DNA from 4 places in the Pseudomonas sp. NPDC077451 genome. Region 1 is predicted to be linked to each of the others. Evidence: predicted binding sites of a transcription regulator. Region 1 holds the regulator's gene; each other region holds the start of a gene.

Evidence for each region. The regulator sigma-54, encoded in region 1, starts transcription at its own class of promoters, with help from an activator protein. The targets are predictions, from matches to a motif close to ANTGGCATNNANNTTGCTNT.
Region 2: a site for sigma-54 is predicted at 3,569-3,588, ahead of ACIGHL_RS01690 (flagellar hook-length control protein FliK). Genes of this name have one in related genera too.
Region 3: a site for sigma-54 is predicted at 3,564-3,583, ahead of ACIGHL_RS02785 (CmpA/NrtA family ABC transporter substrate-binding protein). Genes of this name have one in related genera too.
Region 4: a site for sigma-54 is predicted at 2,475-2,494, ahead of glnA (glutamate--ammonia ligase). Genes of this name have one in related genera too.

Annotation. Positions count from the first base shown of each region.
Region 1 is NZ_JBITVX010000005.1:89,563-97,299, reverse strand. Features, by position in the region: gene rapZ (RNase adapter RapZ) at 1-330, opposite strand, end outside; gene ptsN (PTS IIA-like nitrogen regulatory protein PtsN) at 660-1,124, opposite strand; gene hpf (ribosome hibernation-promoting factor, HPF/YfiA family) at 1,131-1,439, opposite strand; gene ACIGHL_RS10340 (RNA polymerase factor sigma-54) at 1,519-3,036, opposite strand; gene lptB (LPS export ABC transporter ATP-binding protein) at 3,182-3,907, opposite strand; gene lptA (lipopolysaccharide transport periplasmic protein LptA) at 3,907-4,455, opposite strand; gene lptC (LPS export ABC transporter periplasmic protein LptC) at 4,442-5,014, opposite strand; gene ACIGHL_RS10320 (KdsC family phosphatase) at 5,023-5,544, opposite strand; gene ACIGHL_RS10315 (KpsF/GutQ family sugar-phosphate isomerase) at 5,545-6,519, opposite strand; gene ACIGHL_RS10310 (ATP-binding cassette domain-containing protein) at 6,780-7,595, shown strand; gene mlaE (lipid asymmetry maintenance ABC transporter permease subunit MlaE) at 7,588-7,737, shown strand, end outside.
Region 2 is NZ_JBITVX010000001.1:374,376-382,112, reverse strand. Features, by position in the region: gene fliO (flagellar biosynthetic protein FliO) at 1-60, opposite strand, end outside; gene fliN (flagellar motor switch protein FliN) at 62-532, opposite strand; gene fliM (flagellar motor switch protein FliM) at 573-1,544, opposite strand; gene fliL (flagellar basal body-associated protein FliL) at 1,557-2,087, opposite strand; gene ACIGHL_RS01690 (flagellar hook-length control protein FliK) at 2,291-3,532, opposite strand; gene ACIGHL_RS01685 (Hpt domain-containing protein) at 3,655-4,047, opposite strand; gene ACIGHL_RS01680 (fused response regulator/phosphatase) at 4,040-5,746, opposite strand; gene ACIGHL_RS01675 (STAS domain-containing protein) at 5,746-6,051, opposite strand; gene fliJ (flagellar export protein FliJ) at 6,226-6,678, opposite strand; gene fliI (flagellar protein export ATPase FliI) at 6,682-7,737, opposite strand, start outside.
Region 3 is NZ_JBITVX010000001.1:586,281-594,017, forward strand. Features, by position in the region: gene ACIGHL_RS02775 (CmpA/NrtA family ABC transporter substrate-binding protein) at 1-1,089, opposite strand, end outside; gene ACIGHL_RS02780 (ANTAR domain-containing response regulator) at 1,672-2,250, opposite strand; gene ACIGHL_RS02785 (CmpA/NrtA family ABC transporter substrate-binding protein) at 2,265-3,485, opposite strand; gene ACIGHL_RS02790 (BatD family protein) at 3,674-5,296, opposite strand; gene ACIGHL_RS02795 (VWA domain-containing protein) at 5,293-7,020, opposite strand; gene ACIGHL_RS02800 (VWA domain-containing protein) at 7,017-7,737, opposite strand, start outside.
Region 4 is NZ_JBITVX010000004.1:288,542-296,278, forward strand. Features, by position in the region: gene ACIGHL_RS09715 (DUF4124 domain-containing protein) at 1-259, opposite strand, end outside; gene ACIGHL_RS09720 (DUF4124 domain-containing protein) at 256-783, opposite strand; gene glnA (glutamate--ammonia ligase) at 968-2,374, opposite strand; gene thiI (tRNA uracil 4-sulfurtransferase ThiI) at 2,721-4,175, shown strand; gene typA (translational GTPase TypA) at 4,344-6,164, shown strand; gene ACIGHL_RS09740 (tetratricopeptide repeat protein) at 6,732-7,616, opposite strand; gene ACIGHL_RS09745 (hypothetical protein) at 7,617-7,737, opposite strand, start outside.

The DNA of each region.
Region 1 (7,737 bases):
CAGCGGATGCCGCCTACGGGTCTCCGAAAAGCGCTTAAGCAATGTCTCGTCGGCGGCATCGAGATACAGTACATCGCACTGGATATATCGGGCACGGACATCTTCGAGCAGCTCGGGAAAGCGTTTCAGTTGACTCGGCAGGTTGCGCGCATCGATAGATACCGCGACTTGTGGCTGCAGCAGCTCTGTGTGCAACAGTGCCCTTTCTGCCAGCTCTGGCAGAAGGCCGGCGGGAAGGTTGTCGATACAGTAGAAACCATTGTCTTCAAGGACATTTAGCGCAGTGCTCTTGCCCGATCCAGAGCGCCCACTGACGATGATCAACCGCATCGAACTGTTCCATTCAGCAAGGCTTGGCCTCGAAAACCTTTTTTCGCGTCGCGCCGGCAGGGTGTGTATTGGCAGATAAGGGGCACGTTTCTTTCCTCACTCAGCTTAGGGCGACAGAATATTGCTCTGTCCTAGCAGGCTGTTGGGAAACTACTCGAGTAGACATGTCTCGTTAAAACAGCCACGGCCTCGACCCCAGCCAGAACGCATCGATAGCCAATCAAGGTGCGTTTTTCCGTCTGTTAACCTCGGTCCAGCCTTAGGCTTTGTTCCAGGGAACCCGGTGGTTGGGATTGCCAGCCACCGCTTATGTTGTCCCGGACGGCCAACTAACGACCGTTCTGAATATCCATCACAGCCTGATACAGTTCCTGTCCCGACGTGGTCCCGCGCAGCCGTTCACGGACCTCTTCGCGATCCAGCATGCTGGCAATCTGGCGAAGCAGCTCCAGATGTTCATCGGTGGCTGCTTCTGGCACCAGCAATACGAACAATAGATCGACGGGAGCGCCGTCGATTGCATCGAAATCTACTGGTGTATCGAGTCTCAGCACTGCACTGAGCGGCGATGTGCAGCCGGGCATACGGCAGTGCGGGATAGCAATGCCATTGCCGAAGCCGGTTGAGCCAAGCTTCTCGCGGGCGATGAAGCTTTCAAAGATCGCTTGGCTATCAAGATCTGGCAGATCCCCACCAAGCACCTTGGCGATCTGCTCCAGTACGCGCTTCTTGCTGCCGCCCGGTACGCCCACTAGGGCGCGGCCGGGGGTTAGGATATTTTCGATTCGGATCATGATGGGTTAGCGAGCCAGGGCGCCCTGATGGTGGTCGAGCTGTTTTTCTTTGTGCTTGATGAGCTGCCGATCGAGCTTGTCCGCAAGCAGATCGATCGCGGCGTACATGTCGCTGTGCTCGGCGTTAGCGACAACTTCGCGGCCAGCTACATGTAAGGTCGCTTCGGCCTTCTGCCTCAGCTTCTCGACTTGAAGAACGACTTGAATGGCAATGATGCGATCGAAATGCCGTTCTAACCGCTCGAATTTCTCTTCGACGTAGTCACGCAGGGGTTCTGTGATTTCCAGGTGAAGGCCAGTGATGTTGACTTGCATACTGCATCTCCTTTTTGCCACATGCGGATTGGTGGGCAGCAAGCCCGCCATTCGGAAGAACTCGACCAGTGCTCTGGTGTTACATCAGCCGCTTGCGCTCGCTGGATGGCGCGATACCGAGTGATTCGCGGTACTTTGCGACGGTGCGGCGTGCGACCTGAATCCCCTGTTCCTCCAGTAGACCAGCGATCTTGCTGTCGCTCAATGGCTTTTTCTGGTTTTCCGCGGCCACCAGTTTCTTGATGATTGCGCGGATGGCAGTGGACGAGCACTCGCCGCCTTCGGCAGTGCTCACATGGCTCGAAAAGAAATATTTGAGTTCATAGATGCCCCGGGGCGTGTGCATGAACTTTTGCGTCGTGACCCGCGAAATGGTCGACTCATGCATACCCACCGCTTCGGCGATGTCGTACAGCACTAGCGGCTTCATGGCCTCGTCGCCGTGCTCGAAAAAGCCCCGCTGATGCTCGACGATCTGGGTGGCCACCTTCATCAGCGTTTCGTTGCGGCTGAGCAGGCTTTTGATGAACCAGCGTGCTTCTTGCAGCTGGTTTCGCATGAAGGTGTTATCCGCGCTTGAATCGGCCCGTTTGACGAACCCGGCGTATTGCGCGTTTACCCTCAGGCGAGGCATTGCCTCCTGATTCAGTTCCACCAACCAGCGGCCATTGTGCTTGCGCACGATAACGTCAGGCACCACATATTCGGGCTCACCCGCTTCGATCTGAGAGCCGGGGCGTGGATTGAGCGTTTGAATCAAGTCGATGATCTGGCGCAGTTCGTCTTCTTTGAGCTTCATCCTGCGCATCAGCAAGCTGTAATCGCGCCCGCCAAGAATATCCAGGTGGTCACTCACCAGCCGGATGGCCTCACTCAGCCACTCGGTGCGTTCGGGCAGTTGACGAAGCTGCAGCAGCAGGCATTCACGCAGGTCACGCGCTCCGATGCCTGCGGGCTCGAACTGCTGAATTCGGCGCAGCACCACCTCGATCTCGTCGAGTTCGATTTCAAGCTCGGGGTCAAACGACTCGAGTACTTCTTCAAGCGTTTCGTCGAGATAACCCTGTGGATTGATACAATCGATCAGGGTGGCCGCGATGAGACGGTCGGTATCGCTCATCGGTGCGAGGTTGAGTTGCCAGAGCAGATGGCTTTGCAGGCTTTCGCCGCTAGAGGTCCGGCTGGTGAAATCCCACTCATCGTCATCGCTGCTCGGCAAGCTGCTGGCGCTGGTCTGATAGATGTCTTCCCAAGCGGTGTCTACCGGCAGCTCATTTGGGATGCGGTCGCCCCAGTCGCCTTCTTCGAGGTTCTCCACCGTGTTGATGGGCTCCTCGTAATTGTTGTCCGGCTCGCTTTGCACGGTTGAGTCAGTCGAAGGGCTTTCGCTTTTCTTTTCGACAGACTCGGCCATCGGATCGGAGTTGTCGAAATCATCCCCGTCTTCTTCGCGCTCGAGCATGGGATTGGAATCCAGCGCTTCCTGAATCTCTTGTTGGAGATCAAGCGTGGATAGCTGGAGCAATCGTATGGCTTGTTGCAGCTGCGGTGTCATCGTCAGCTGCTGGCCCATCTTCAGGACTAGCGATGGTTTCATGGCAGAGGACTTCGAACCTTTTTTGCCGGCGCAACCGCGCCTGTTCCGATTTCGCTGGCGCCGCGCGCCCGTGTAAGCAAATTATATGCCTGCCATTGAAGCCTTTGCCTAGCCCTGTAGGTTCGTCCGGGCAGAAAAAACGACTTCAAAGTCGGAATTCGTGTCCCAGATAGACTTCCTTGACCAGCTGGTTGGCCAAGATGGTCTCTGCGTCGCCTTCGGCGATCAATTGACCGTCGTTGACGATGTAGGCGGTTTCGCAGATATCCAGCGTTTCGCGGACGTTGTGATCGGTGATCAGGACGCCGATGCCCTTGGCCTTCAGGTGATGAATGATCTGCTTGATGTCGCCGACCGAGATGGGGTCGACGCCTGCGAAGGGTTCGTCAAGAAGAATGAACTTGGGTGCCGTGGCCAGGGCGCGGGCTATCTCGACGCGGCGTCGTTCGCCACCGGACAGGCTCATGCCGAGGCTGTCACGGATGTGGTGAATGTGAAACTCCTGCAGCAGGCCTTCGAGGGCTTGTTGCCGACCGCTGCGATCAAGGTCCTTGCGCGTTTCAAGGATCGCCATAATGTTGTCGGCTACCGACAGCTTGCGAAAGATCGAGGCTTCCTGCGGCAGATAGCCAATACCGGCTCGGGCTCGGCCGTGCATGGGCAGGTGCGTCACGTCCTGGTCATCGATCAGGACCCGGCCCTGATCCGCTTTTACCAAACCGACGATCATGTAGAAGCAGGTGGTCTTGCCGGCACCATTTGGGCCCAGCAGGCCCACGATCTGGCCGCTTTCGATGGAGAGACTGACATCACGCACGACCTGACGACTCTTATAGCTCTTAGCTAAATGCTGGGCCTTGAGAATTGCCATTACTCGGTCTGCTCCGTTGCCGGCTGATCTTTATTACGCGGCTGGATGACCATGTCCACACGAGGGCGTGGAGTGGTGACATCAGTATTGGTGGCGCGACCAGCATTGACGATCTGCCTCTGGGTGTCATAGACGATCTTTTCGCCTTCGAAAGTGTTGCCTTCCTGCACGACCTTGGCCTGGTCGATCAGCACGATCCTTTCGTTCGCGGCGAAATACTGGATGGTTAGCCCATAGGCCGTGACGATTTCCTTGTCTACCGCTGGTTTCTGCTCGTAGTAGGCCGGCTTGCCGATGGCGGTGAAAACCTCGACATCACCGTTTTCGGCCTGGGTGATGGTGACCGTGTCGCCAGTAATTTTCATGGTGCCTTGGGTGATGACCACATCGCCGCGATACACGGCGACGCCCTGTCGGTCGTCCAGTTCGGCGGTGTCGGCCTGCACACGGATAGGCTGGTTGCGGTCCTCTGGGAGCGCATGGGCGTTCGAACCGAGCAGGAAGATAGTCAAACCGATCAAAAGGGGGAGGGTCTTAACGCAGCTCATGCTGGCCTCTTACGTTGGATAGCAGGAGCATCCTGCCTTCATCTAGATACGCTTTCATGCCCGTAGCGGTCGTTACACCGTTTGCGGCGATGATTCTAACGGGTTGGCGGGTCTCGGCATAATCCTTCTCGGGGAGCACCGTCATCCTGCTGGTGGTAATGATCGTCGGGCGGCCTTTGGCGTCATTGCGTTCGATCCTGACGTTGTCGATCAGCTCGACTTGCTCGCCCTGCGGGCCCACTTCGCCGCGCTCGCTGGTGACGTGCCACGGTAGCTCGGAACCTCGAAAGGACCGAAGGTCGGGGCGGGTCAGCAAGCTGACATCGCTGGCCTTGATATGCTCCACCTTTTCGGCAGTCAGCTCATAGTTGCGCTTGCCGTCCGGCTGGTATTGCACGGTGCGGGAGTTGGTGACGTAGAAGTCGATGGGCGACTCTTGACCCTGTGTCGCTGGAGCGTCCTGCATGAAGCTCTCGGGGCGAATGTTCCAGTAGCCAATCGCGATCAGAAGCAGGGCGATGAATAGCAGGATGACGGGGAAGCGGAGTCTGCTTAGCATGGATGCCTCTAGAGGTAAGCGGTCTGAGCGGCTTCGAGGCGGCCCTGGGCTCGCATGATCAGTTCGCAGAATTCTCGCGCCGCGCCCTCGCCACCACGGGCGGTGGTGACGCCGTGAGCATGCTGACGAACGAAAGCGTCGGCACTGGCGACCGCCATGCCCAGGCCTACCCGGCGAATCACCGGCAGGTCTGGTAGGTCATCACCGAGATACGCGACCTCGGCGTAGTCCAGGCCGAGTTCGCCGAGCAATTCATCAAGCACCACGAGCTTGTCTTCACGCCCCTGATAAAGGTGCTGGATGCCCAGGTTTTGCGCCCTGCGTTCAACCACCGGCGTCTTGCGGCCGCTGATGATCGCGGTGCGTACGCCGGAATTGATCAGCATCTTGATGCCGTGGCCGTCGAGTGTGTTGAAGGTCTTGAACTCGCTGCCATCGACAAGGAAGTACAGTTTGCCGTCGGTGAGTACGCCATCGACATCGAATATGGCCAAGCGAATGTCGCGGGCACGCCGTAATAAGTCGTTCACTTACATCACTCCTGCGCGCAACAGATCGTGCATGTTCAACGCGCCAATCGGTCGGTCGTTTTCATCAACCACCACGAGCGCGTTGATCTTGTTGTCTTCCATAATTTTCAGTGCTTCGGCAGCAAGCATGTCGGCGTTAGCGGTCTTGCCATGCAGTGTCATGACCTGATCGATGCTGGCTTGACGAATGTCGATGCCCTTGTCCAGCGTGCGGCGCAAGTCGCCGTCGGTGAAGATCCCCGCCAGGCGGCCGTCTGCCTCTACCACGGCCGTCATCCCAAGTCCTTTCTGGGTCATTTCCAACAGGGCCTCGCGGAGGGATGTGCCACGATTGATCAGCGGCAGGCGATCACCAGCGTGCATCACATGCTCGACCTTCAGCAGTAGGCGTCTGCCCAAAGCGCCGCCCGGATGTGAGAAGGCGAAATCCTCGGCAGTAAAGCCACGCGCTTCCAGCAGCGCAATCGCCAGCGCATCACCTAGTACCAGGCTGACGGTCGTCGATGAAGTCGGTGCCAGGTTCAGGGGGCAGGCCTCGATGGCGACGCTGGCGTCGATGTTGACCTCTGCCGCCTTTGCGAGCACTGACTCGGGGTTGCCCGTCATGCTGATCAAGGTGATGCCGAGGCGCTTGATCAACGGCAGCAAGGTGACGATCTCGCTGGTGGTTCCCGAATTGGAAAGCGCCAGCACCACGTCATCATGCGTGATCATTCCCATGTCGCCATGGCTGGCCTCGGCCGGATGGACGAAGAACGCCGTGGTGCCGGTGCTGGCGAGCGTGGCGGCGATCTTATTGCCGATATGCCCAGACTTGCCCATGCCGACGACGACGACTCGGCCCTTACTCTGCAGGATCAGCTCGCAGGCTTTGACGAAGTGCTCATCGATGCGTGTGCTGAGCTGTTCCACCGCCTCCATTTCCATGCGGATGGTGCGTTGGGCAGTCTCGATCAACTGGCTGCTCTGGCTCATGTATGGGTCATCGCCTGAATGAAAACGCGGGATTATAGCGGTAAACCGGACGCCGCTCACTGAAAAGCCTGGCGCGGATCGTCGCGTTTGAAGCTGAACCCAGGCTGAACGAATGTGCGCTCGCTCATGCAACGACACAGAGACCAGCTTGGGGTGCACATGGCGCGGTGCTATAGTTCGCGCCGCCAAAAACGGCTCTGCGAAGTATCTCCGAAAGAACGGGGGGCGTCTGATTCGCAAGCTGTATCCGAGGAGATCCGATGAGCGCCGCCAACGCTAACGCCGTCGAGCTGAAGGGTGTGACCTTCAAGCGCGGTGAGCGGAGCATTTTCAATAACGTCGACATTGTCATTCCCCGCGGCAAGGTGACGGCCATCATGGGCCCTTCCGGCTGTGGCAAGACTACGTTGCTGCGCCTGATCGCCGCCCAACTCAAACCGACCCGCGGTGAAGTCTGGGTGTCTGGAACCAATTTGCCGACGCTGTCGCGTCGCGAGCTGTTCGACATGCGCAAGCAGATGGGCGTGCTGTTCCAGAGCGGCGCCTTGTTCACGGACCTAGATGTGTTCGAGAACGTCGCCTTCCCGCTACGCGTCCACACCAAGCTGCCCGAAGAGATGATTCGCGACATCGTGCTGATGAAGCTGCAGGCGGTTGGCTTGCGTGGGGCAGTCGAGCTGATGCCAGAAGAGCTGTCGGGAGGAATGAAACGACGGGTGGCGCTTGCGCGTGCGATCGCGCTCGACCCGCAGATCCTGATGTACGACGAGCCGTTTGCGGGACAGGACCCCATTGCAATGGGCGTTCTGGTACAGCTGATTCGATTGCTAACCGACGCGCTGGGAATCACCAGTATCGTCGTCTCCCACGACCTGGCCGAAACCGCGAGCATCGCTGACTACATCTACGTGGTGGGCGACGCCCAGGTATTGGGGCAGGGGACGCCGGCGGAGCTTCACGAATCGACCAATCCGCGGATTCGGCAATTTATGAAAGGGGCCGCGGATGGTCCGGTACCGTTCCATTTTCCGGCGCCGGCCTATGCCGAGGATCTTTTGCGAGGCTCAGATGCGTAAGCGTTCTTTGATCGAGCGTGTCCGCCTGGTAGGTGAGGCTGGAATGAACGTAGTCGCGGCTCAGGGGCGCGCGACGTTGTTTCTTTTTCACGCATTGTTTGGCCCCAGCGGGTTGGACGGTCGTTTTTCTCTGCTGATCAAG
Region 2 (7,737 bases), on a different contig from region 1:
GGGCTCAGCGGCCACCGCTGGCAAAGCCAGTAACAGCGAGGGGAGCGCCAGGAACCGCATGTCAGCGCAACTTCTTGATGCGTTCGCTCGGACTGATCACGTCAGTCAGACGAATGCCAAACTTTTCGTTCACCACCACCACTTCGCCGTGGGCGATCAGTGTGCCGTTCACCAGCACATCCAGCGGCTCGCCGGCCAGCCGATCCAGTTCGACCACCGAACCCTGATTGAGCTGCAACAGATTGCGAATGCTGATTTCGGTACTGCCGACCTCCATCGAGATCGACACCGGGATATCCAGAATGACGTCCAGGTTCGGCCCTTCGAGTCCTGCGGGCACAGCAGCCGACTTCGGGCTGCTACCAAACTCCTCCAGCGGCGCACGAGGCGGCGCCGGCGCTGCTGCCGGGCCCTGGTTCAGCAAGGCATCGATATCATCCTGATTGGCGTCACCGGCCTCGGCCAGTGCCGAAGCCCACTCGTCGGCCAGCGCCTGCTCCTCGGGGGAAGTGTTTTCGTGTTCATCTGCCATCGCTAATCCTCGACCGGCGGGTAATTGAATAAAGTCTGAATCAACGTGGTCGCAATACGGATTCGAGCACTTGCAATGCCAGGTTGCCCTTGTGCGCACCCAGCTTGACCTTGAAAGCCGGCATGCCGTTGGCGCGCATGATTATGTCTTCCGGCATTTCCACCGGTATCACATCGCCCGGCTGCATATTGAGAATCTCGCGCAGCTTGAGCTGACGCCGCACCACCGTCGCACTGAGCGGCACGTTCACATCGAGCACGTCCTCGCGCAGCGCGTTTACCCAGCGCTCGTCCTGATCGCTTACATCTGACTGGAAACCGGCATCGAGCATTTCGCGGATCGGCTCGATCATCGAGTACGGCATGGTGATGTGAAGATCGCCACCGCCACTCTCGAGCTCGATATGGAACGTCGACACGACCACCACTTCGCTAGGGCTGACGATGTTGGCCAACGCCGGATTCACTTCCGAATGCACGTATTCGAAATTGACGTCGAGTACCGCGTGCCAGGCTTCCTTCAGATCGACGAAAGCCTGGTCCAGAACCATGCGCACCACACGCAGTTCGGTGGGCGTGAATTCTCGGCCCTCGATCTTTGCATGGCGTCCGTCACCGCCAAAGAAGTTGTCCACCAGTTTGAACACCAGTTTGGCGTCGAGGATGAACAGTGACGTTCCGCGCAGCGGCTTGATCTTCACCAGATTGAGGCTGGTCGGCACATACAGCGAGTGAATGTATTCGCCGAACTTCATCACCTGCACGCCGCCTACTGATACGTCTGCCGAGCGGCGTAGCAGGTTGAACATGCTGATGCGTGTGTAGCGGGCAAAACGTTCGTTGATCATTTCCAGGGTAGGCATGCGCCCACGGACGATCCGGTCCTGGCTGGTCAGGTCGTAGCTCTTGATGCTGCCCGGTTCGGAATCGCTTTCGGTATCGACCAGACCGTCATCGACTCCGTGCAGGAGCGCATCGATCTCGTCTTGCGAGAGCAGGTCTTGAACAGCCATCTGAAACGACCCCTATTGCAATACGAAGTTGGTGAACAGGACTTGCTCGATCGCGAGCTTGCCGATTTCCTTCTGCGCCAGCTCCTGAACGCTGGCGGTCGCCTGCTGCCGCAGCATCTCCTGGCCGACAGGCGTCGCCAGGCTGGCAAAGTCCTGACTGGAGAACAACATGACCAGTTGATTGCGTAAAAGGGGCATGTGTTCCTTCAATCCATCGAGCGCCGCCTGATCGCGCGACATCAGCGCAACGCTGACTTGCATGTAGCGCTGGCGCCCACCGGCATTGGTGAAGTTGACAATGAAAGCCGGCGCCAGCACTTCGTAGATTGCCGCTTGGCGCTGGGGCGCAGCATCCTCGCTGGCAGCATCGTCCGCCGGCTTATCTGCCTCGCCTTGAGACATGAAGTACAAGGTAGCGCCCACCGACACCCCGACGGCCAACAGCAATCCTAAGACAATCAGAATGATCAGCTTGAGTTTGCCCTTTCCTTCGGTCGCAGCCGCAGGACTCGGAACGTCCGGAGGTCCTTGTTTCTTTGCCATGCCAAATATCCGTCATTACAAGTGTTTTCACTCGCCTCATAAAGGAAGCGAGCAACTGCTGTGCCAAAGTATCGGCTAGCGAACAGGCAGCGTAAACGATTGCCATGGCGCGTCCGTCTTTTGTAGACGAATAGTCGGAGACTCAGGTTGCCGTGAGCAAAAAAAACCGGGCGCAAAGCCCGGTTCCTGTCAGCACGTTACGGTCACGCGTAGTAATCCACCAAGCCGCGATCGCCACCGGTACGCGCGGAGCTGATCTCCATGCTGCCCTGAACGACCTCATCATCCCCTGTAGTCGATACACCGGCGGCGCCACGTTCACGCGATTCACCGCCGCCGTCACCGCGCCAACCTCGCGACTGGTCAGAGACGTTCACGTCCATCGTCATCCCCTGCTGAGCGAACATATCGCGCAGTCGCTGCATCTGCCCTTCCAGCGCATCGCGTACGCCTGCATGCGGGCTGAGGAAGGTCACCTGGGTTTGATCCTTGGTCATGTCGATACGAACCTCCATGCGGCCCAGCTCGGCCGGATCAAGCTGAATTTCGGCCGACTTGAGGTTCTGGCTGGACAACCACATCACCCGATCGACCACGGCTTCGCTCCAGCCGGCCTGCTGCATCTGCACAGGTTGTCCTGGCACCATCGTAGGCCGCTGCAGCTGCTGGGTCTGATTCTGCTGAGCAAGCGCCTGAGTCAATGGATTGAGCCGGTTGAGTGCCGCCTCTCCGCTGACGCTTGGGCGACTATCCTTCGACGCGTCCAACTTCTCGAGCAGTTCACCGAAACCTTCCTCAAGCGAGCGATCATCGCTCTCCTCGGCCAGAGCCTCGCCTTCAAGCAGAGCCGCGGGGAGGGTTTCTTGCGCATCGCTCGCGCCTTCCTCAACCAAGACGGAAGTCGTGACAGGGCTTTTCTGAGTCGCCGACTGAAGCTCCAGCGTACGCTGTCCTGCCAGTACCGTCTCGCCTTCTGCCTCGAGACTCTCGGCAGCCACAACCGGCTGTGCCAGGCCAACCAGTAACTCGCTGTCTGGCAGCGGCAGTCCGTCGACGGGCGGCGCCTCGCTGACCGTACCCTGCCCGCCCATGCCGAACAGCAACAGCGGATCAAGCTCGGCCTCGGGGTTCGGCACGCTGTCATCGACCGTCTCGAGGCTGGCAGGCAAGTCATTGCCGGTTTCGGCCGTTGCCGGCTTTTCGGTGCCGCTTGCCTTGTCGGTTTCCTGACTCGGCTCCTCGCTAGTCGTCTTGTCCCGGGCCGGCTTCGCCGCCGCGTTTTGCGCCTCGGCAGGCTTACCCTGGCGCTCTTTCGCGTAGACGTTAGCGAAGCTGGAGGCCTCGTCACGACTGGATTGTTGGGCCGGCTTGGAGGATGTGTTCGCTGCCTTGGCGGCGGCGGTCGGGGCCTTGATATTGAGCAACAGATCGGGGGAAACGGCCATGGATCTTTCCGCTGAGGATGGAGACGTGCTCATGCTCAAGCAAACTCCGGGCCACTCGGTTGCGAATGAAGGTTCAGCGGCAGCGTCGCGACCCCTGCGGGACTGCAGAGAAAAGGTTCCTGTTAGCCAGGTCCTCCCCAACGCTGGCGTTCGGCGCGATAGAGAATGCGCACAATGGCAAACTCGCGTTCGATGCGCTCAATCAGGACCGGCGCCTCATCCAGTTGGTCGCGCCTGGCGGATTCCTCCATCTCACGACAAAGTTCTGCCAGCATCGCGGCGCCCATGTTGCTGCAGCTACCTTTGAAACTGTGCGCAGCCTGACGCAAGCTCTCTGCTTCGCCGCTCCGACAGGCCGCCTGCAACAGCCGCAGTCGCTCTTCGGAATCGACGAGAAAGGTGTCCAGCAGCACCGGGTACTCCGCCTCCATCACTTCCTGAAGGGTGACCAGCACGCTGGTGTCGAGATGTTCGGCCACGGAGATGCTCCTGGCGGTAAACGGCGGATTATGCATGACCGGACCAGTGAAACTCCACGTTGAGCACCTTGCCATCGGGCTGCCAATAAAATCGCTCGCTTAACTGGCGAATCATGCGTAGTCCTCGCCCTCCCAGGTATTCGCTGCAGTATTGCTGGTTCAATGCACGCTGCACATCGAAGCCCGGCCCGCTGTCGCGAACAGCGATGCGCAGGTACCCATTGGCCCCTTCAGACTTGACGGTAAACTCGATAGACACGAAGCCTTCGCTAAGCGCGTCCAGGCGCCGCTGGCGTTCCCGGTAATAGCTGGCAAAGCCTTCCGCGTCAGACTTGATGGACGAGTCGAGCAACAACACCCCATGCTCCACGGCGTTGGCATAAAGCTCAGTCAACACCGTAAAAATGGTGCCGACACGGTACCGCAGGGGCGAAATCTGCAGCAAAAGCTGCATCGCCATCGGCAAAGGGTCAGCCGAGCGCAGGCTGCCGGGTCGTAGTTCGAAGCAAGTCGACCAATCTCTCGGGCGCAGCTCTCGGCTTCCGAGTGGGTAAACATGGAGCGGATGAGGCGCAACCGCCCCCGGCTCACCGATCATGCTCACTTCAACCAGGCTCAGGTCGTCAAGTATTTGACCATGGAAGTCATGCAGCGCCTCCTGAATGTCGTCGAACAGCGTCGCGGGGTCGGAGTTGGATTCCAACACGGCTAGCAGCCGTTGCTCGCCGAACAGCTGATCATCGGCGTTGCAGCTCTCCAGCAACCCGTCCGACAGCAATAGCAGGCGGTCGCCCAGCGCCAAAGGCAGTGTCTCGAAGGTGTCATCGAATGACGTCGCCTCTCGTACCCCTAGCGGCAAATGCCTGGACCGCAAGGGCAACCGTGTGCCGTCCACGGCCTTGATCAGATAACCGTCTGGCAAGCCACCGTTCCACACCCGCAAGATTCCTTGCTCGAGGTTGATGTCGAGAAAAGTGGCGCAGCAGAACATCTCGACCGGCAGGATCAGCTTTAGCTTGGCGTTGATATCGCGAAGGATCTGATTACTTGAGTAGCCCTTGGCGGTCATTCCGTAAAAAGTTTCCGCCAGCGGCATGGCGCCGATCGCGGCCGGCAAACCATGGCCGGTGAAGTCGCCAAGTAGCACGAACATCCTGCCGGCCGGCGCTTGGGCAGCGAGCAGCAGGTCGCCATTGAACAGCGCTCGAGGAGATTGTCGATAACGGATGTTGGGGGCGTTAAGACAGCCGGCGTGAGCGACCTTGTCGAAAATGGCCTTGGCCGCGCGCTGCTCGTCGAGCAATTGCTGATTGCGGCGGCCGATCAGATCGCGCTGCTCCAGCACCGTCGCTTGCAGTCGACGCAAGCGATTCATGGCCTGGATCTTTGCCTCCAGAATGATCGGGTTGTACGGCTTGGCGATAAAGTCATCGCCGCCCGCCTCGAGGCAGCGAACCAGCGCTTCGTTTTCGGTCAGCGAGGTAAGAAAAATGATTGGCACCAGCTCATTGCCGGCCAGTTGCTTGATCTGTTGTGCCGCTTCGAAGCCGTCCATCACTGGCATCAATGCATCCATCAATACCAGCTGTGGGCGCTCGCGCTCGAACAGCTCCACCGCTTCGGCGCCATTGGCGGCGGTCACCACGTGATGGCCCTGTTGGCGGACGATAGCCGCCAACAGCATGCGATCAGCCGCACCATCCTCGGCAATGAGTATGGAGAGCCGACGAGGCATCAGGCGATCGCGAACAGTTGTTCGAAGTTGGAAACCGAAAGGACTTTGCGGACGTCAGGATTGCAATTGATCAGGCGAATATCGGCCTTGTCGCTGCCGGCATGATCACGCAACAGCAACAACATTCCCAGCGCAGAGCTGTCGAGATAGGTCGCGCCGTTGAGGTCGACCACATAACGTCGGGGCGAACTCCCAGCACATTGATAGGCATCGCGAAAAGCCTGGTGCGTATTGAAATCGAAACGCCCTCGAATCGTTATGGTCAGCTCCTGTCCATCTGCCGATAGCTGTGAACTGATGGTCATCTAGCACTCCTGATCCGAACGAGGTCGTGGCCTTTCGCCACGGCTGTCGTTATTGCTGGGTTGGTGCCGGCGCGCCGAATGGCGCCACGTCCAGGGCCTGCAGCTTCAATTCCAACCGCGCTAATGTAAAGAAGCTGATGAAGATTTAGCACCCTAAGCCCAGCACAGCAAGCCTCAATCCTGTTTGGGGCGACTCGAGAGTCGCTGGGAAAATTCGTCCAGCAGTTTTTGTTCTCGCTTGTCCGCCGCAGTCCTTGCCTCTTGCAGGTAGCGCTCGACCAGTCTGCGCAGTCCGTCGAGCCGGGCTCGTCGCTGCTGCCATTGTTCGCGCAGCTTGTCGAGGTTGTTGCGGTGCCAATCCAGGCTGCGCTGCTGCTGCCCGATGGCGGACTCGAGTTGGGAGAGAAAACGTTGGTAGTTCATCAGCCATTGGCCGGACACGCCCTGGCTGCCTTGAGCCATCCACTGCTGCTGGTAATCGGCGAAGTATTGCCGTAACTCGCCCAGCTTGGCTTCGGCCTGGGCGACTTGCGTCTGGCCTTGGCCAAATAGCTTAGCGGCCTCTCGCTCGGCACGCTCAGCCATATCGATCACCGGCGCCAGGCGCGCCGCTCGGCTGGCTGGCAAGGATTAGCCTGCGGCCTTGGGATTGAATACGTTGGCCAGCAGCGCTTCGCTCTGGGCCAAATGCTCGGCTTCGTCCAAACCCTGCCGAAGGTAGCGAACCATCTCCGCCTGTCGGGCGATGGCAAGGTCGGTTTCTGGATCGCCTCCCGGTACGTACGCGCCGACGCTGATCAGATCGCGGCTCTGCTGAAAACGCGACCAGAGCTGTTTGAAGCGCTGGGCATTGCGCATATGTTCAGCGCTGACCACCTGCGGCATGACCCGGCTGATTGAGGCCTCGATGTCGATGGCGGGGTAATGCCCCTCCTCCGCCAACCGGCGAGACAATACAAAATGGCCGTCCAACACCCCTCGCGCGGCGTCGGCGATCGGGTCTTGCTGATCGTCGCCCTCGGACAAGACGGTGTAGAACGCCGTAATCGAGCCGCCGCCCTCTTCCGCATTACCGGCGCGCTCCACCAGGCTGGGCAGCTTGGCGAACACCGATGGTGGATAACCCTTTGTCGCCGGCGGCTCGCCAATGGCCAGGGCGATCTCGCGCTGTGCCTGGGCGAAGCGGGTCAGCGAGTCCATCAGCAGCAGGACGTTCTTGCCCTTGTCGCGAAAATACTCGGCGATGCGCGTGCAGTACATGGCGGCTCGCAAGCGCATCAAGGGCGCGTCATCCGCCGGCGAGGCGACGACTACCGAACGCTTGATGCTTTCTTCGGTGAGAATGTTCTCAATGAACTCTTTTACTTCCCGGCCTCGTTCGCCAATGAGCCCGACGACGATGATGTCGGCCTCGGTGAAGCGCGTCATCATGCCGAGCAGGACGGACTTACCCACGCCGGTGCCGGCGAACAGCCCCAGACGCTGCCCGCGGCCGACGGTCAGCAAGCCGTTGATGCTGCGGATCCCGACATCCAGCGGCTCGCTGATGGGGTGGCGCTTGAGTGGGTTGATCACCGGGCCGTCCATGGGGACCCAGTCCTCGGCTTTCATTCCGCCCTTGCCGTCCAATGCACGGCCAGCACCGTCCAGCACACGCCCCAGCATCGAGGTCCCCATGGGTAGACG
Region 3 (7,737 bases), on a different contig from region 1:
CCAGATGGCGTCGGAGTAGTAGGGGTAGGTGGCGTGATAGCGGAAGAAGACGTTGAAGTCCGGTACCTCGCGCTTGTCGCCCTTCTCGAACTCGAAGGTGCCGGTCATGGAATTGGCGATGACCTTGGCATCGGCACCCACATATTCGGGGCGTGAGAGGATCTCCACCGCTTCCTGGCGGTTGGCGTTGTTGTTTTCATCAAGCCACTTGCCGGCGCGGATCAGCGCCTTGACCAGCCGTTTGTGAGTTTCCGGGTTGGCTTCGGCCCAGGCCTTGGAGACGCCGAAGACCTTCTCCGACATGTTCTTGCGGATCGCGTAGTCGGCCACTACCGGCACGCCGATACCCTTGAACACCGCCTGCTGGTTCCACGGCTCGCCAACGCTGTAGCCATGGATGGTGCCGGCTTCCATGGTCGATGGCATCTGTGGCGGCGGAGTGACCGAGAGCAATGCCTGGGCATCGATCTGGCCGCTGATGTCGCCCTTGTTCGGTGCGTAGTAGCCGGGATGAATGCCGCCAGCGGCGAGCCAGTAGCGCAGCTCGTAGTTGTGCGTGGAGACCGGGAAGACCATGCCCAGGTTGAACGACTTGCCACTGGCGTTGAGCTGCTCGATCACCGGCTTCAACGCGTCGGCCTTGATTGGGTGCTGCGGTTTGCCATCGACCATGGGCACGTTGGGTTTCATCTGCTCCCAGACGGCGTTAGACATCGTGATGGCATTGCCATTGAGGTCCATGGTGAAGGCCGTAATGATGTCGGCCTTGGTGCCAAAGCCGATGGTGGCGCCGATCGGCTGGCCGGAGAGCATGTGCGCGCCGTCCAGCTCGCCATCGATCACGCGGTCCAGCAGCACCTTCCAGTTGGCTTGAGCTTCGAGCGTGACATAGAGGCCTTCATCTTCGAAAAAGCCCTTTTCGTAGGCGATGGCCAGGGGCGCCATGTCAGTGAGCTTGATGAAGCCAAGCTTCAGCTCTTCTTTCTCCGGTTCGGCAGCCCAGGCGGTCATCGGTACCAATTGCAGCAGGGCAGAGCATCCGAGGCTGGCAACCAGCGTTTTCAGCAACGTACGGCGAGTCTTGTGCATGATTCTTCCCTCAATCGCGAAACGAAAAAAAGGCGTAACGGACGCACCCTCTGCATGAGCAGAGCGAGCACCGTTGACGCCTTTGTCAATTCGTCCCGATCACCGCCGTTGGCGACCCGAAGACGTGGTACTGGAGGGATTGCAAGGGGCTTGCCAATTCGCGCAATGCCGGGATTTGCAGCGACTAAAAATAAAAAAGCTAAATCAATACAATGGCTTGCGGATCGAGCCGGTCATGGGTGGGTTGCCGCCGTCTCGGCACGCTGCAACTCGGTTCGGCGCGATAGACGTGCAGCCAGCGCACCCCTTGGCTCCGTTTTGGTTCGTTTGAACGGAGCGCAGGCGTGCTGCTCATGAGGCGGAAAGTGGGCTTGGCTGTCTAGGCGTTGTTGCGGGGGCGAGGGCAGTACGGTTCGGCCCAGAACCGCGTGGTTTGAGAAGCGAACAGATCCGCTACGAGGGACGCCATCGTGCAGGTTTCAGCACTGGACCCTTACCTGACACCCGGCATGGTCTTGCACGGCCGAATGCATTCGGCCATTTGGCTAGGCTAACGCTAGAGGGCCGAAACGCCGCTGCAGGTTACTGCCCCAGCAGGTCGTTCATCGCAATGATCTGTTCAGCCACCTGAATCAGCTTTTGCTGGCGGCTCATGGCCTGGCGGCGCATCAGGGTGTAGGCCTCTTCCTCGTTGCAGCTGCGCATCTTCATCAGCATGCCCTTGGCGAGTTCGATGCGCTTGCGTTCAACCAGTTGCTGGTCGCGCGCGTGCAGTTGCGCACGGATCGCCTGGTCACTTTCGAAGCGGGCCATGGCCACGTCGAGGATCGGTTTCAGCCGCTGGGCCTGGATGCCTTCAACGATATAGGCGCTGACGCCGGCGCGAATGGCTTGGCGCATGGCGTTGGGGTTGTTGTCGTCGGTGAACATGACGATGGGGCGCGGCTGGTCACGGCTGACCATCACCACTTGTTCCATTACGTCGCGGCCGGGGGAGTCGGTGTCAATCAGCACCACATCCGGGCGAATCGCCTCGACCCGTTCGGGCAGGTCGATGGTCAGACCGGATTCCTCTACCACCTCGAAACCGGCTTCGATCAGAGCGCTGCGCAAGCGTCCGACCTTGCGTGGGGTATCGTCGATCAGGAGAACGCGAAGCATGACAGTCTCCCTTTTCAAGGCTTGGGGTGCGGTGCGGTGTCGGCCAGTGCATGCAACGCAAAGCTGCGTGCGTAACCCGCCGGATCGCTGCCATCCCAGCGACTGCCGTCCATGAGAATGGCGTTGCGCATGGGTGAGTCGGGCACAGGGATGTTCAAGGCAGTCGCCGCGTCACGGTAGAGGCTGGTCTGCTGCACGCTTTGCGCCACGGCGAGGTAATCCGGATCTTCGCGCAGCAGGCCCCAACGGCGTAGCTGAGTCATGAACCAGAGGCCGTCGGAGTGGTAGGGCATGTTCACTTCGCCGTTGCCAAAGAAGCGCAGCGGGTGCTTGTCCAGCCAGGCATGGCCGAGGCCGTCTTCATATTGACCGAGAAAGCGCGGCTCGATGGCCGCAACGGGCGCATCGACATAGTCGCTACCAGCGATCAGTTGTGCGGTGCTGCGGCGGTTTTCCTGGCTCTCGTCTATGAAACGGCTGGCCTCGAGGATGGCCATGACCAGCGCACGGGCGGTATTGGGGTACTGATCGACGAATTCGCGCGTGCAGCCGAGCACTTTTTCCGGATGGTCCGGCCAGATCGATTGGCTGGTCGCGATGGTGAAGCCCATGTCTTCTTCAATGGCCTGCGCGCCCCAGGGCTCGCCGGCGCAGAAGCCATCGATGCGACGCGCCCGTAAATGGGCCACCATCAAGGACGGCGGCACCACCAGCGTGCGCACGTCGGCCAACGGGTGAATGCCGTAGGCGGCCAGCCAGTAGTAGAGCCAGAGTGCATGAGTACCGGTTGGAAATGTCTGCGCGAGGGTTAGTTTTGCACCACTCTGGCGCACGCATTTGCCGAGCGCATCGGGATCGGTCACGCCGGCGGCCTTCAGCTCGCGGGAGAGGCTGATGCTCTGACCGTTTTGCGCCAGCCCCATCAGCACGGCCATGTCCTTCGGTGCACCGCCTCCGATGCCCAAATGCACGGCGTAGATCAGCCCGTAAAGCCCATGAGCGGCATCCAGTTCGCCTTCAACGAGTTTGTCTCGCACGCTGGACCAGGAACTCTGCCGTTGCAGGTTGAGCGTGAGGCCGTAGGGCTGGGCAAAGCCCTGGGTGGCGGCGACGATCAGTGATGCAGCATCGGTCAACGCCATGAAACCAAGGTTCACGACATGCTTTTCTGGCGCGTCGCTGCCGGCGACCCAGGCTTTGGCGTCAGGGCGGAGCGAAGGGGTGGGATCGGTCATGCTGAGGGGAACCTTTGCCATGCGAAGCGCACACCGTCCGGAAGGGGTTCGGTGCGAGCCGGGATAACTGACTCAGGTTTAGCAAGCCACATGCCAAGCGCAGGACACGACGCGTCTATCTAGTCGGAGCACGAACAGCGGCAGTGGCGAATGGACTGGTCGTCACCCCGGAACCGGGATCCCGCAATTCAGCGCGGATACAACGGCGGCAGTGCGCTGGCTTCCCGCTCTGCATCGCCAGCCTGTCTTGCCGGCAGGCTCTGAATGGCCTGCCACAAGGCTTCGCCCTGCCAGCGTTGACCGGTCTCGCTGTACAGTGCACCGTTTAGCCCATCGAGTGCGTCGGACAGCGGCTCGAAGCGCGCCGCCATATCGGCCAACGTCTCGGGCTGCTGACGCGCCCAGGCATCAAGTGCATGGCGGGTAGCCTGGGTGTCATTGGCCAGGCAGGCCCGTTTCAGGTCATCGAGCAGGCTGCGCGGGGTCGGACCGGTCTGCACGGTGCGGATCACCGCAGGTTGGCTACGCGCATGCAGCCACAGGCCAAAACCGAGCAGGGTGGTCAGCGCCAGCAAGGCGCTGCTCAGCTGCCAAGGCCACAGCCGACGCGCTTCACGCTGTTCAGGCACGTCTGGCGTGTCAATGGTGGGCTGTTGAAGGTTCGGGTTGTCGGCGACCAGCAGGTTCCGCCCAGGCAAAGTGCTGCGCTCCAGGCGATCGTCAAGGGTGTTCCACCAGACCACTTCAACGGGTGGGAGCTGGAAATCACCGGTGCGCGTCGCGACCAAGGCTTCGCGCTGCTCGCGACTGCCGCTGACGCCGTTGGTGGTGATTTCGTTGTTCAGGGTCGGCTGGTCGGGGTAGCTGCGCAGCCCTGGAACCTCGGTCGAGCCGATGGGTGGCAGCTGGCTACTGGTCAGTCCGTCCGCTTTCAGCAAAAGGCTGCGGGTCAGGGCTTCACCCAGTTGAGCGTCCGCCGGTTCCGGACTCCAGGCTTCGACCAGCGTCAGGCTCCGGGCAGGCAGCCAGGGGACGTCGGCGGGATATTCAGCTGGCTTGGCTTTGACCGTCAACGGAATGGTGGGAGATTTCACCTGAGTCGAACGCCCGAACCTGGAGCCGTACTGATCACCGGTCGCCGGTGCGACCGTGGTGGCGCTGAACAGCTGTGCGGGGATCGTCAGCTCGCCGCTCTTCTGCGGAAACAGCGCGTAGCGGATTTCGATCACGCCGTGGCGAACCCCATTGATGTCTTTTTCATAGGTGCGTGGTTCGCCCAGTCGCTCCACCAGCGCGTCGCTCATTTGCAACGGGGACAAGGTGCTGTCGTCGTAAAGCGATACGGAATGGTAGATACGCAGGGTCAGCAGCACCTGTGCCTGCACATAGGCCACTTCCTGATCGAGGCTGGCGTCGATGAAAATCGGCGCAAGAAGATCGCTATCGCCCGCACTGGGCTCGGTGACATGCAAGGTGATGGGTTCGCTGCGGGCATCGCCGAGTTGCAGAGGGGGAATGACGACATAACCGGTCTGCTGTGGCTGGAGCGTGACCTGCCATTGGGTTATCGCCTTCGCCTCGCCATTGGCGCCGGCAAGCTGGTTGCTCTGGCGAGTACCAGACACCTTGAAAAGGCCGTCGAGTGGCTGCAAGTCCGGCTTGCCAAAGGCGGTGCCATCGGCCGTTTCCAGGGTTAGTTCGACCGTTTCGTCCAAGCTCAATTCGGTGCGGTCGACCCGAGCGAGCAAGGTCGCGGCGTTCGTCTGCAGGCCCAGCAGCAGCAGAAACACCAATGTCAGCCAGCGCATCATCGATTCAATTCCTGCCGTTTGCGTTGTTCATAAAGAAACTTGCGCCTTAGCAGCTCGCCGGGGTCGTCCGGAATCTTGCGCAGCCACTGGTTCATTGCCTGATCCTGCTCGGGATCGACGGGCACGTCCTGTGCCTGTGCGATCGGCTGGTCGGTCGCTTCTGAGTTGGACTCGGGAGGGGCCTCGTTCTGTGTTTCGCTCGAAACCTCGCCCGCTTGGCTTGGCGGGGCCTGCGTCGTGGCTTGATCCGTCGAAGCGGACGATGCGGCTGGCCCTTTGCTTCCGCGCGCCTGCTTGTGCTGCGTGGTTTCAGGTGTCCGTTCTTGCGGTGTCGGCTCGTCGGGATTGGCTTCTTCCTGAGTCTGTTGCTGGCGCAGGGCCGCTTCGACTGCGGCTTTATTACGTCGCGCAACGTCCAGGCCGGGGTCCAGTTCCAAGGCTTGCTCATAAGCCTCGATGGCGGCTTTCAGCTCATCATTGCGTGCCAAGGCATTGCCGCGGTTGTAGTGGTCGTCTGCGGAGTCGCCCTGGCTGAATTGTTCGGCGGCGCCGGCAAAGTCTCCGGCCTGGTAGCGCGCATAGCCCTGCCACTGGTGATTCTTGAAGCGTTTTGCGGCTTCGTCTGGGCGAGAAGACTCCAGCAGGCGCATGCCCTGCTGATCGGGGCGTAGCCAGAGGTCGTCGAAGCTTAGAGCGCTGGCGGGTTGCGGGACGAACAGGAAGAGTGGCAAGCAGAAAAGCCAACCCCGGCGCCCGGCACAGGCGGCAAGCAACAACAGGGGCAATAGCAGCCAGTAGCCTTGGTCATGCCAGCTGTCGAGACGGGTGGTCTCGTCTTGCGCCACGAGCTTGCCGTTGCGTTCGAGCAAACCGAGGTTGCGCAGGTCCGCATCATCGACTCGAGCCTGCTGATAGCGTCCACCGATACGGCTGGCAAAACGCCGCATGGCAGTGTCGTCCAGCCGAGGAATGATGATGGCGCCTTTATCATCTTTGAGGAAACTGCCGTCCTCACGGGGAATCGGAGCGCCCTGTTCGGTTCCGATGCCGAGCAGGAGCAGCGACTGATCGCTGTCTTCGAGCAGTTGCTCAATTGCTGTGCGTTCTGGCGCGCTCAGGCTGCTGCCGATCAGCAGCAGGCGGCCGCGGCCGTTGGCGCCCTGCTGGAGCAGTTCGATGCCTTGCATCACCGCCAGATCAGCGCGGTAACCAGGTTCGGGCATAAGGTCGGGTTTCAATGCATCCAGAAGGTTTTGCGTGGTGGCCATGTCGTTGGACAGCGGCACCAAGGTGTGAGCGCTGCCGGCGAATACCACCACCGCCGTCTGCGCGTCCTGACGGGTCTGGAGCAAATCGATGATCTTGCGTTTGGCCTGCTCGAGCCGGCTTGGGCGCACATCGGTTGCCAGCATGGCCGGGGTCGTCTCCAGCAAGATCACCAGCGGGTCCGAGCGTGACAGGCTGGGCTGCTCGATCTGCTGCCAGCTTGGCCCCAATAGCGCCAGACAGATTAAAAGCCAGGCGGAGCCAAGCAGAAGCCAAGGGAGCTTGCTGTTACGCAGCTTGCCGCGGGTGAGCAGAACGCTATGAAAGGCTTCGGGCAACAGGCGCTGCCAGCGGCCTGTCTGGCGCTGTCGATGCCATAACCGCCACAACAGCCATATCGGTAGTGGCAAAAGGATTAACCAGAACGGTCTGAGCAAGTGCGGCAGAAGTTCGCTCATGATGGCGTGCTCCGCCTGCCGAGTTGACGCAGCGACAGCGGCCAGATGCTGCGCGCGACCAGCAGCCAGCTGAACAGCAGCGCGGTCGCCAGTGGCCAGGCATAAAGCGCAGTGGCCACGCGTGCCTGAGCCGGCTGTTGGGCTGCAGGTTCGAGTTGGTCGAGTGTGGTACCGACTGCTTCTAGTTCTTCATGCGTACGCGCTCGGAAATACTCGCCGCCGGTTTCATGTGCGATTGCGCGCAGGGTCGTTTCGTCCAGATCGCCGCCGGGGTTGAAACCGAAGCGGTTAAGCGTGCTGTCACTCGCTTCTGCACCGATGCCGATAATATGCACCTTGACGCCTGCCGCCGCGGCGAGTCGAGCCGCGAGCAAGGGCTCGACTTCGCCACCGTTATTTGCGCCGTCGGTAATCAGCACCAACACGCGACTTTTCGCTGGCCTTTCGCGCAGGCGCTTGACGGCTAAGCCGATGGCGTCGCCGAGGGCCGTGTTGTTCCCGGCGATGCCGATCACAGCCTCATCGAGCCAGGTGCGTACCGTTTGCCGGTCGAAGGTCAGTGGTGCCTGCAGGTAGGCCTTACTGCCGAATAGGATCAGCCCGACGCGATCGCCGCGCCGTTCGGCAATGAAGTCACCGAGCAGGTGTTTGACCAGTTCTAGCCGGCTGACCTCTTCGCCTTGCCATTGCATGTCCGGGTAATCCATGGACCCGGAC
Region 4 (7,737 bases), on a different contig from region 1:
CGGGCTGCACGATATCGAGCACTGTGTAGCCTGGTGTGGTCGCCTTTAGAACCTTAACCACTTGCTTCGGCGGCGGTACGGGCTGTGCCGCCATGCTGTTAGCCGGTTTGGTCTCGACCTGCTCGGCGGCGCGGCCGCCCGGGCGATCGGTGAATACGCGGTTACCCTCGGCATCGGTGTAGCTGTAAATGGCTGCGCTCGCGGGCAATGCGAACGCTAGCAGCAGCCCCGAAAGCCCCAGCCGCGTGGTGCGTCTCATCGGCGCGCCGGGCTGGAGGTGTGGACGCGCTGAACGGTGAACTGCTCCTCGGCCTGCTGCACAACTTGGCCCCCGCTGAGCACCTGTACTTCGAGCAGGTGGGTGCCGCGATCCACGTTTATTAACTGTAGTGCGGTCGCGCTGCTGGGTTCTGCCTGGGGAACGCCGTCGAGCAGGAAGCGGATCTGGTGGCCCTGCTTTAGCGGCGGATCGAGCTGGGCGTTGACGATAAAGGTGCCGCTGTTTGCGCGTAGCGCTTGCTCGTCCGGAATACCGCCGATCGCGACGCTCCGATAGGGTTGCTGACGCTCCCCGCCGCTCTGCTCGTTGGCCAGCGGTGGTGGAGCTGTTGGCGTCTTGATATCAACGGTGTTGGCGGGCGGAAGGTCGACAGCGTCTGCCTCGACGCCCTCGGGTGGCTGATTGGTGAAGACGGTGTTGCCCTTGTCGTCGGTGTATTTGTAAATCTGTGCCATGGCCGGGGCCATGAGAGCGAGTAGCAGGCTGAACAATGCAATGCGCATGGGAAGCTCCGCGGTAGGGGTGGCGAGAAGCCTTGCACCGTGCTGGCGGCGAGGCAAGCGCGACCGTTGCGATTTGGGATCGACGCCACTCCGGTCGTTTGTCGTAACATCGGTATCACCAACTGATGACATCGCAGAAACGGAAAAGCCTCCCGAAGGAGGCTTTTCTGTCACGCGTACTGGCTTAGACGCTGTAGTACAGGTCGTATTCCAGCGGGTGAACGAAGGTACGGACCTTGATTTCTTCCTCGCTCTTCAGCTCGAGGTAGGCATCGATGAAGTCATCGGAGAACACACCGCCCTTGGTCAGGAACGCACGGCCCTTGTCGAGTTCTTCCAGGGCTTCCTTCAGGCTGCCGCATACCTGCGGGATCAGCTTGCCTTCTTCTGGCGGCAGATCGTACAGGTTCTTGTCAGCAGCATCGCCGGGGTGGATCTTGTTTTGGATGCCGTCCAGGCCAGCCATCAGCAGTGCAGCGAAGCACAGGTAGGGGTTGGCAGCCGGATCCGGGAAGCGCGCTTCGATACGGCGGGCTTTCGGGCTGGAAACGTAAGGGATACGGATCGAGGCGGAACGGTTACGAGCCGAGTAGGCCAGCATGACCGGTGCTTCGAAGCCTGGAACCAAGCGCTTGTAGGAGTTGGTAGCCGGGTTGGTGAAGCCGTTCAGCGCCTTGCCGTGCTTGATGATTCCGCCGATGAAGTACAGGGCGGTTTCGGACAGGCCGGCATAGCCTTCGCCAGCGAAGGTGTTCTTGCCGTCTTTGGAGATCGACATGTGTACGTGCATGCCCGAACCGTTGTCGCCGTACAGCGGCTTCGGCATGAAGGTCGCGGTCTTGCCGTAGACATCGGCCACGTTGTGCACGCAGTACTTCAGGGTCTGAACTTCGTCAGCCTTGTTTACCAGCGTGTTGAACTTGACGCCGATTTCGTTCTGACCGGCAGTCGCCACTTCGTGGTGATGCACTTCGACGACCAGGCCCATCTCTTCCATGGCGTTGCACATGGCCGTACGGATTTCGTGGTCGTGGTCGCACGGCGGAACCGGGAAGTAGCCACCCTTCACGGCCGGGCGATGGCCCTTGTTGCCGCCTTCGACGTCCTGGTCGGTCATCCAGGAGCCTTGCTCGGAGTAGATCTTGAACATCGAGCCGGAGATGTCGGACTTGAACTTCACCTGGTCGAAGATGAAGAACTCAGGTTCCGGGCCAACGAATACAGTGTCGCCGATGCCGGTGGACTTGAGGAATTCCTCGGCGCGCTTGGCGATGGAGCGTGGGTCGCGGTCATAGCCCTGCATGGTGCTTGGCTCGACGATGTCGCAGACCAGAATCAGGGTTGGCTCTTCGGTGAACGGATCCAGAACGGCAGTTTCATCGACCGGCATCAGGATCATGTCGGAGGCTTCAATGCCTTTCCAGCCATGGATGGACGAGCCGTCGAACATTTTGCCGTGCTCGAAGAAATCTTCGTCGTGAGCATCGCGCGCCGGAACGGTCACGTGGTGCTGCTTGCCCTTGGTGTCGGTGAAGCGCAGATCAATCCACTTCACATCGTAATCTTTGATCAGTTGAAGCGACTTCGACATGGTGCTCTCCAAGTGGTGGAAGCGTTGACAGATATGCTTCCGGAATCTAGGGGGTGAAGCCGAGCGGGCGATACTCCGTCAAGGCGACCTGCCTCACAAGGGAGCAAATTACATGCCAGTGCTCCGAGATGGATCCGAGCACCCTTGTTAAGCCGCCCTAGCGTACTCGCCGTCGTTTAGTGCAGCTGTGCTTGTTTATATGCGCTCTAAATTGGTGCGAAAAGTAATGGGATTGTTCCATAAGGGTGCAAGGTTGGGCTTTCCGATAAAACTGTCTAAAGCTTGACCAAATTCCGATATACTCCGCCCCCCTCTTTTCACGCCATGCTGGCGCTGCGCTGTTTCCATGAAACTGATCGTCAAGGTTTTCCCCGAAATCACCATAAAGAGCCCACCGGTACGCAAGGGCTTCATTCGCCAATTGGCGAAGAACATCCGTACCGTGCTGCGCGACCTCGATCCCGAACTGCGGGTGGAGGGGGTGTGGGACAACGTTGAGGTGGAAACCGCGCTCAGTGATCCGAAAACCTTGCACCAAATGATCGAGCGCCTGCGCTGCACGCCGGGCATCGCCCATTGCCTGGAAGTGCACGAGTACCCGCTAGGCGATCTGGACGACATCCTCGCCAAGTGCAAGGCGCACTATGCCGACCGTCTGCCGGGCAAGATCTTCGCCGTGCGATGCAAACGGGCAGGCAAGCACCCATTCAGCTCGATGGATGTAGAGCGATATGTTGGCAGCGAGCTTCGCCAACAGTGCGGCGCCGCTGGCATCTCGCTCAAAGCACCGGAAATCCAAGTGCGGATGGAAATCCGCGACCAGCGCCTGTTTGTCGTGCACGCACAGCACGACGGTATTGGCGGCTACCCGCTGGGCGCACTTGAGCAAACGCTGGTGCTGATGTCCGGCGGCTTCGACTCCACAGTGGCGGCGTATCAGATGATGCGCCGCGGGTTGATGACCCATTTCTGCTTCTTCAATCTGGGTGGTCGCGCCCACGAGCTGGGCGTGATGGAAGTGGCCCACTATTTATGGAAGAAGTACGGCAGCTCCCATCGCGTACTGTTTATCAGCGTGCCGTTCGAAGAAGTGGTCGGTGAGATCCTGGAAAAGGTCGATAACAGCCACATGGGTGTGGTGTTGAAACGCATGATGCTGCGCGTCTCGACTCAGATCGCCGAACGTTTGCATATCGACGCGCTGGTAACCGGTGAAGCGATCTCTCAGGTCTCGAGCCAGACGCTGCCTAATCTGTCGGTTATCGACTCGGCTACCGATATGCTGGTGCTGCGTCCGCTGATCGCCAGCCACAAACAGGACATCATCGACACCGCTTCCGAGATCGGCACCGCCGAGTTTGCCAAGAACATGCCCGAGTACTGTGGCGTGATTTCGGTGAACCCGACGACCAAAGCCAAACGCTATCGCGTCGAGCACGAAGAGAAACAGTTCGACATGGCGATCCTCGAGCGCGCTCTGGCGAATGCCCGGCAGGTGGCCATCGATCGGGTGATCGACGAGCTGGGCCAGGATTTGCAAGTTGAAGAAGTTATCGAGGCGAGTGCCGGGCAGGTGGTAATCGACATTCGCCACCCCGACCTTGCCGAGGACGAACCTCTGCAACTGCAGGGCATCGAAGTGCAAACATTGCCGTTTTATGCACTGAACAACCGATTCAAGGAACTGGACGACAATCGCCAGTACCTGCTGTATTGCGATAAAGGTGTCATGAGCCGCCTGCATGCTCATCATTTGCTGAGCGAGGGGCATGTCAATGTGCGCGTTTATCGTCCGAGCTAAACAGCCCGGCCTGCTGGGCGGCAGTATCCGCCACCGCCCTCCCGACCCGCTTTGCGGCTGAATCGCCGCAACACGTCGCTAACGATCTATTCCCTTCATCCAATCTTTTCGCGTTGGGCAGCTTGAAGCATTTGCCGAGTAGCCCAACCCAACTACGAGACCACTACTGTGATCGACAATCTTCGCAACATCGCCATCATCGCTCACGTTGACCATGGCAAAACCACTCTGGTCGACAAGCTCCTGCGTCAGTCCGGCACTCTGGAGCGCGGCGAGCTCAACGACGAGCGCGTGATGGATTCGAACGACCAGGAAAAAGAGCGTGGTATCACCATTCTCGCTAAGAACACTGCAATCCGTTGGAACGACTACCGCATCAACATCGTCGACACCCCCGGCCACGCCGACTTCGGCGGTGAAGTTGAGCGCGTGATGTCGATGGTCGACTCCGTGCTGCTGCTGGTCGATGCCCAGGACGGCCCGATGCCGCAAACCCGCTTCGTGACCAAGAAGGCCTTCGAAGCCGGCCTGCGTCCGATCGTGGTGATCAACAAGGTCGACCGTCCGGGCGCGCGTCCTGATTGGGTGCTGGACCAGATCTTCGACCTGTTCGACAACCTCGGCGCCACCGAAGAGCAGCTGGACTTCCAGGTCGTCTACGCCTCGGCCCTGAACGGCATCGCCGGTCTGGACCACACCGACATGGCTGAAGACATGACCCCGCTGTACCAGGCCATCGTCGACCACGTACCGGCTCCGAAGGTCGACATGGACGGCCCGTTCCAGATGCAGATTTCAGCGCTGGACTACAACAGCTTCCTCGGCATCATCGGTGTAGGCCGTATCGCCCGTGGTCGCGTCAAGCCGAACACCCCAGTCACTGCCATCGACATGCACGGCAAGAAGCGTAACGGCCGTATCCTCAAGCTGATGGGTCACCACGGTCTGCACCGTGTCGACGTCGAAGAAGCCACCGCTGGCGACATCGTCTGCATCAGCGGTATGGATGAACTGTTCATCTCCGACACCCTGTGCGACCAGAACAACGTCGAAGCGATGAAGCCGCTGACCGTTGACGAGCCGACCGTTTCCATGACCTTCCAGGTCAACGATTCGCCGTTCTGCGGCAAGGAAGGCAAGTTCGTCACCAGCCGTAACATCAAAGACCGTCTGGACAAGGAGCTGTTGTACAACGTAGCCCTGCGCGTTGAAGAAGGCGACTCGGCCGACAAGTTCAAGGTCTCCGGTCGTGGTGAGCTGCACCTGTCGGTACTGATCGAGAACATGCGCCGTGAAGGCTTCGAAATGGCCGTAGGCCGTCCGGAAGTGATCATTCGTGACGTCGACGGTGCCAAGCACGAGCCGTTCGAGAACGTCACCATCGACATCCCGGAAGAAGCTCAGGGCAAGGTCATGGAAGAGATGGGCTTGCGTAAGGGCGACCTGAGCAACATGGTTCCGGATGGCAAGGGCCGTGTGCGCCTTGAGTACAACATCCCGGCTCGTGGCCTGATCGGTTTCCGTAACCACTTCCTGACCATCACCAACGGTGCGGGCATCCTGACCTCGATCTTCGACCGCTACGACGTGATGAAATCCGGCCACATGTCCGGTCGTCAGAACGGCGTATTGGTTTCGGTCGAGACTGGCAAGGCACTGACCTATTCCCTGGAAACCCTGCAGGCGCGCGGCAAGCTGTTCGTTGAGCACGGCCAGGAAATCTACAACGGTCAGATCGTCGGCCTGAACAGCCGTGACAACGACATGGGCGTCAACCCCACCAAAGGCAAGAAGCTCGACAACATGCGCGCATCGGGCAAGGATGAAACCATCGCCCTGGTTCCGCCGGTGAAGTTCACCCTGGAGCAGGCGCTGGAATTCATCCAGGACGACGAGCTGTGCGAAGTTACGCCGAAGTCGATCCGTCTTCGCAAGAAGATCCTCGACGAAGGCGAGCGCAACCGCGCTGCGAAGAAAGCCAAGGCTTGATTCGGGCTTAGCTGCAAAAAGGCGCCTTAGGGCGCCTTTTTGCTACCCGCGAAAACTGCCAAACAAATGCCTGGGCTCGAAATCAATTCAATGCATCGCTTAAAGATACGCAGTACTACTTAGATCGCGGGTCGTTCGGGTGCTCTGTGGGAGAGTCGTTACAGGTCTAGCGCTGTTTAAACAGGCACTGGCTTGCTTGCCTGCTCAAGCTATATCGAGTTGTAACAGGTGCTTGCCGCGATGGTACCTCGCGTTAGGGAATGCCGAAGAGCAGCGATACAAGCGATCCAAAGCATTTGTTAGTGAGGCCGCATCTGAGCAAGAGCTGAACGCGATCAGTGAGGCGTTACAGCGTGGTCAGTGACTGGCGATAATAGGTTTGTCGACGAAGTGCAACGCATCACCGAGCGCGGTATCGAGCGAAAAGCCAATGTAGGCTGCGAGCCAAAAACGAAAGTAAATCTGTTCAGTTTTTTATTTTTCTTTTTGACAAAACAAAACGCCCCAACAAAAGATCGGGCGTTTTTGGTCTCTTCTGCTGGGTTAAGGGTGTATACAACTCTGATGCTAGCTCAATAATCGCGCCATGACTCTCATAGGCACTAGCCTTTTCTTTCCAATATTTTCCATTTGTGAATAATATTTTTGGTAGTAAGGTTTCGCTTCCTCTTGAAGTCCTTTCTCCCAAAGGACGTCGGCCAGATTCAGCATGAGTACAGTGCGTTCGGGCGATATTTCTTCTACGTTTCGAAGCACGCAAAGAGCTAGATCAAGCTCGTTCGCTTCAGCTAATGCATAGCCAATGTCGTTATAGATCGAAATGTCGGGTTTAGCGGTTGGAGGTTTTCTAATTGTTTCCTTATTTTTTCTGTCAGAGGTATAGGATCTGATTGCTTCATAGTCGCGGTTTGCCAGTCTGGTAAGAATTATTTGGTGAATAAGCTTAGGGGAGTCAGTTTCCCCATCTTTCAGCTTTTGTTTGGCCAGTTCACTTGTTGGGTAAAAGTAATACTGCCTTTCTCCATTTTCTGCGTCCCCCTCGTAGCCAGAGATAAGCTGTTCAAGCCTTTTAAACCTTTCGATTGATCCAGAAACCTCCTTAAACACGTAGCTGATATATTGCGTTCCTTTTAATCCTAAACCACTGTGGTTCAGGTCATAAGAACAGGTAATAACTAACGCATTAGACCCGTCGGGTAACGCGAGCGAGTAGGAGCTACTAAGCGACGGTTCTCCTCCCTCCGGGTTGCATCGCACTGGAAGGACCATGCGCTGCCCACCTTCCTGAACCAATTCAGCTGTTAATGCCTTTTCGTCGCCATCGCTAGCGGTGTTAGAAAAGTGTATCTCATGGCTTCCTAAGAAGCTTGGTGATAGGGGCTTTATTAGCTCTTCGGCTACAGAGGTATTAACGAGGAGGATCGAAATTATTAGTGGCTTAAGGAAGTTCATTTATATCTCAAAGAGTCCACGGAGCGATTCGAAAAGTTCGACGCGTTCGGGTAGGCCGATAGTTCCACCGTTAACGATTGTGGAAACGTCCGCGACGTGAGTGGTAATATTACTCTCAGTC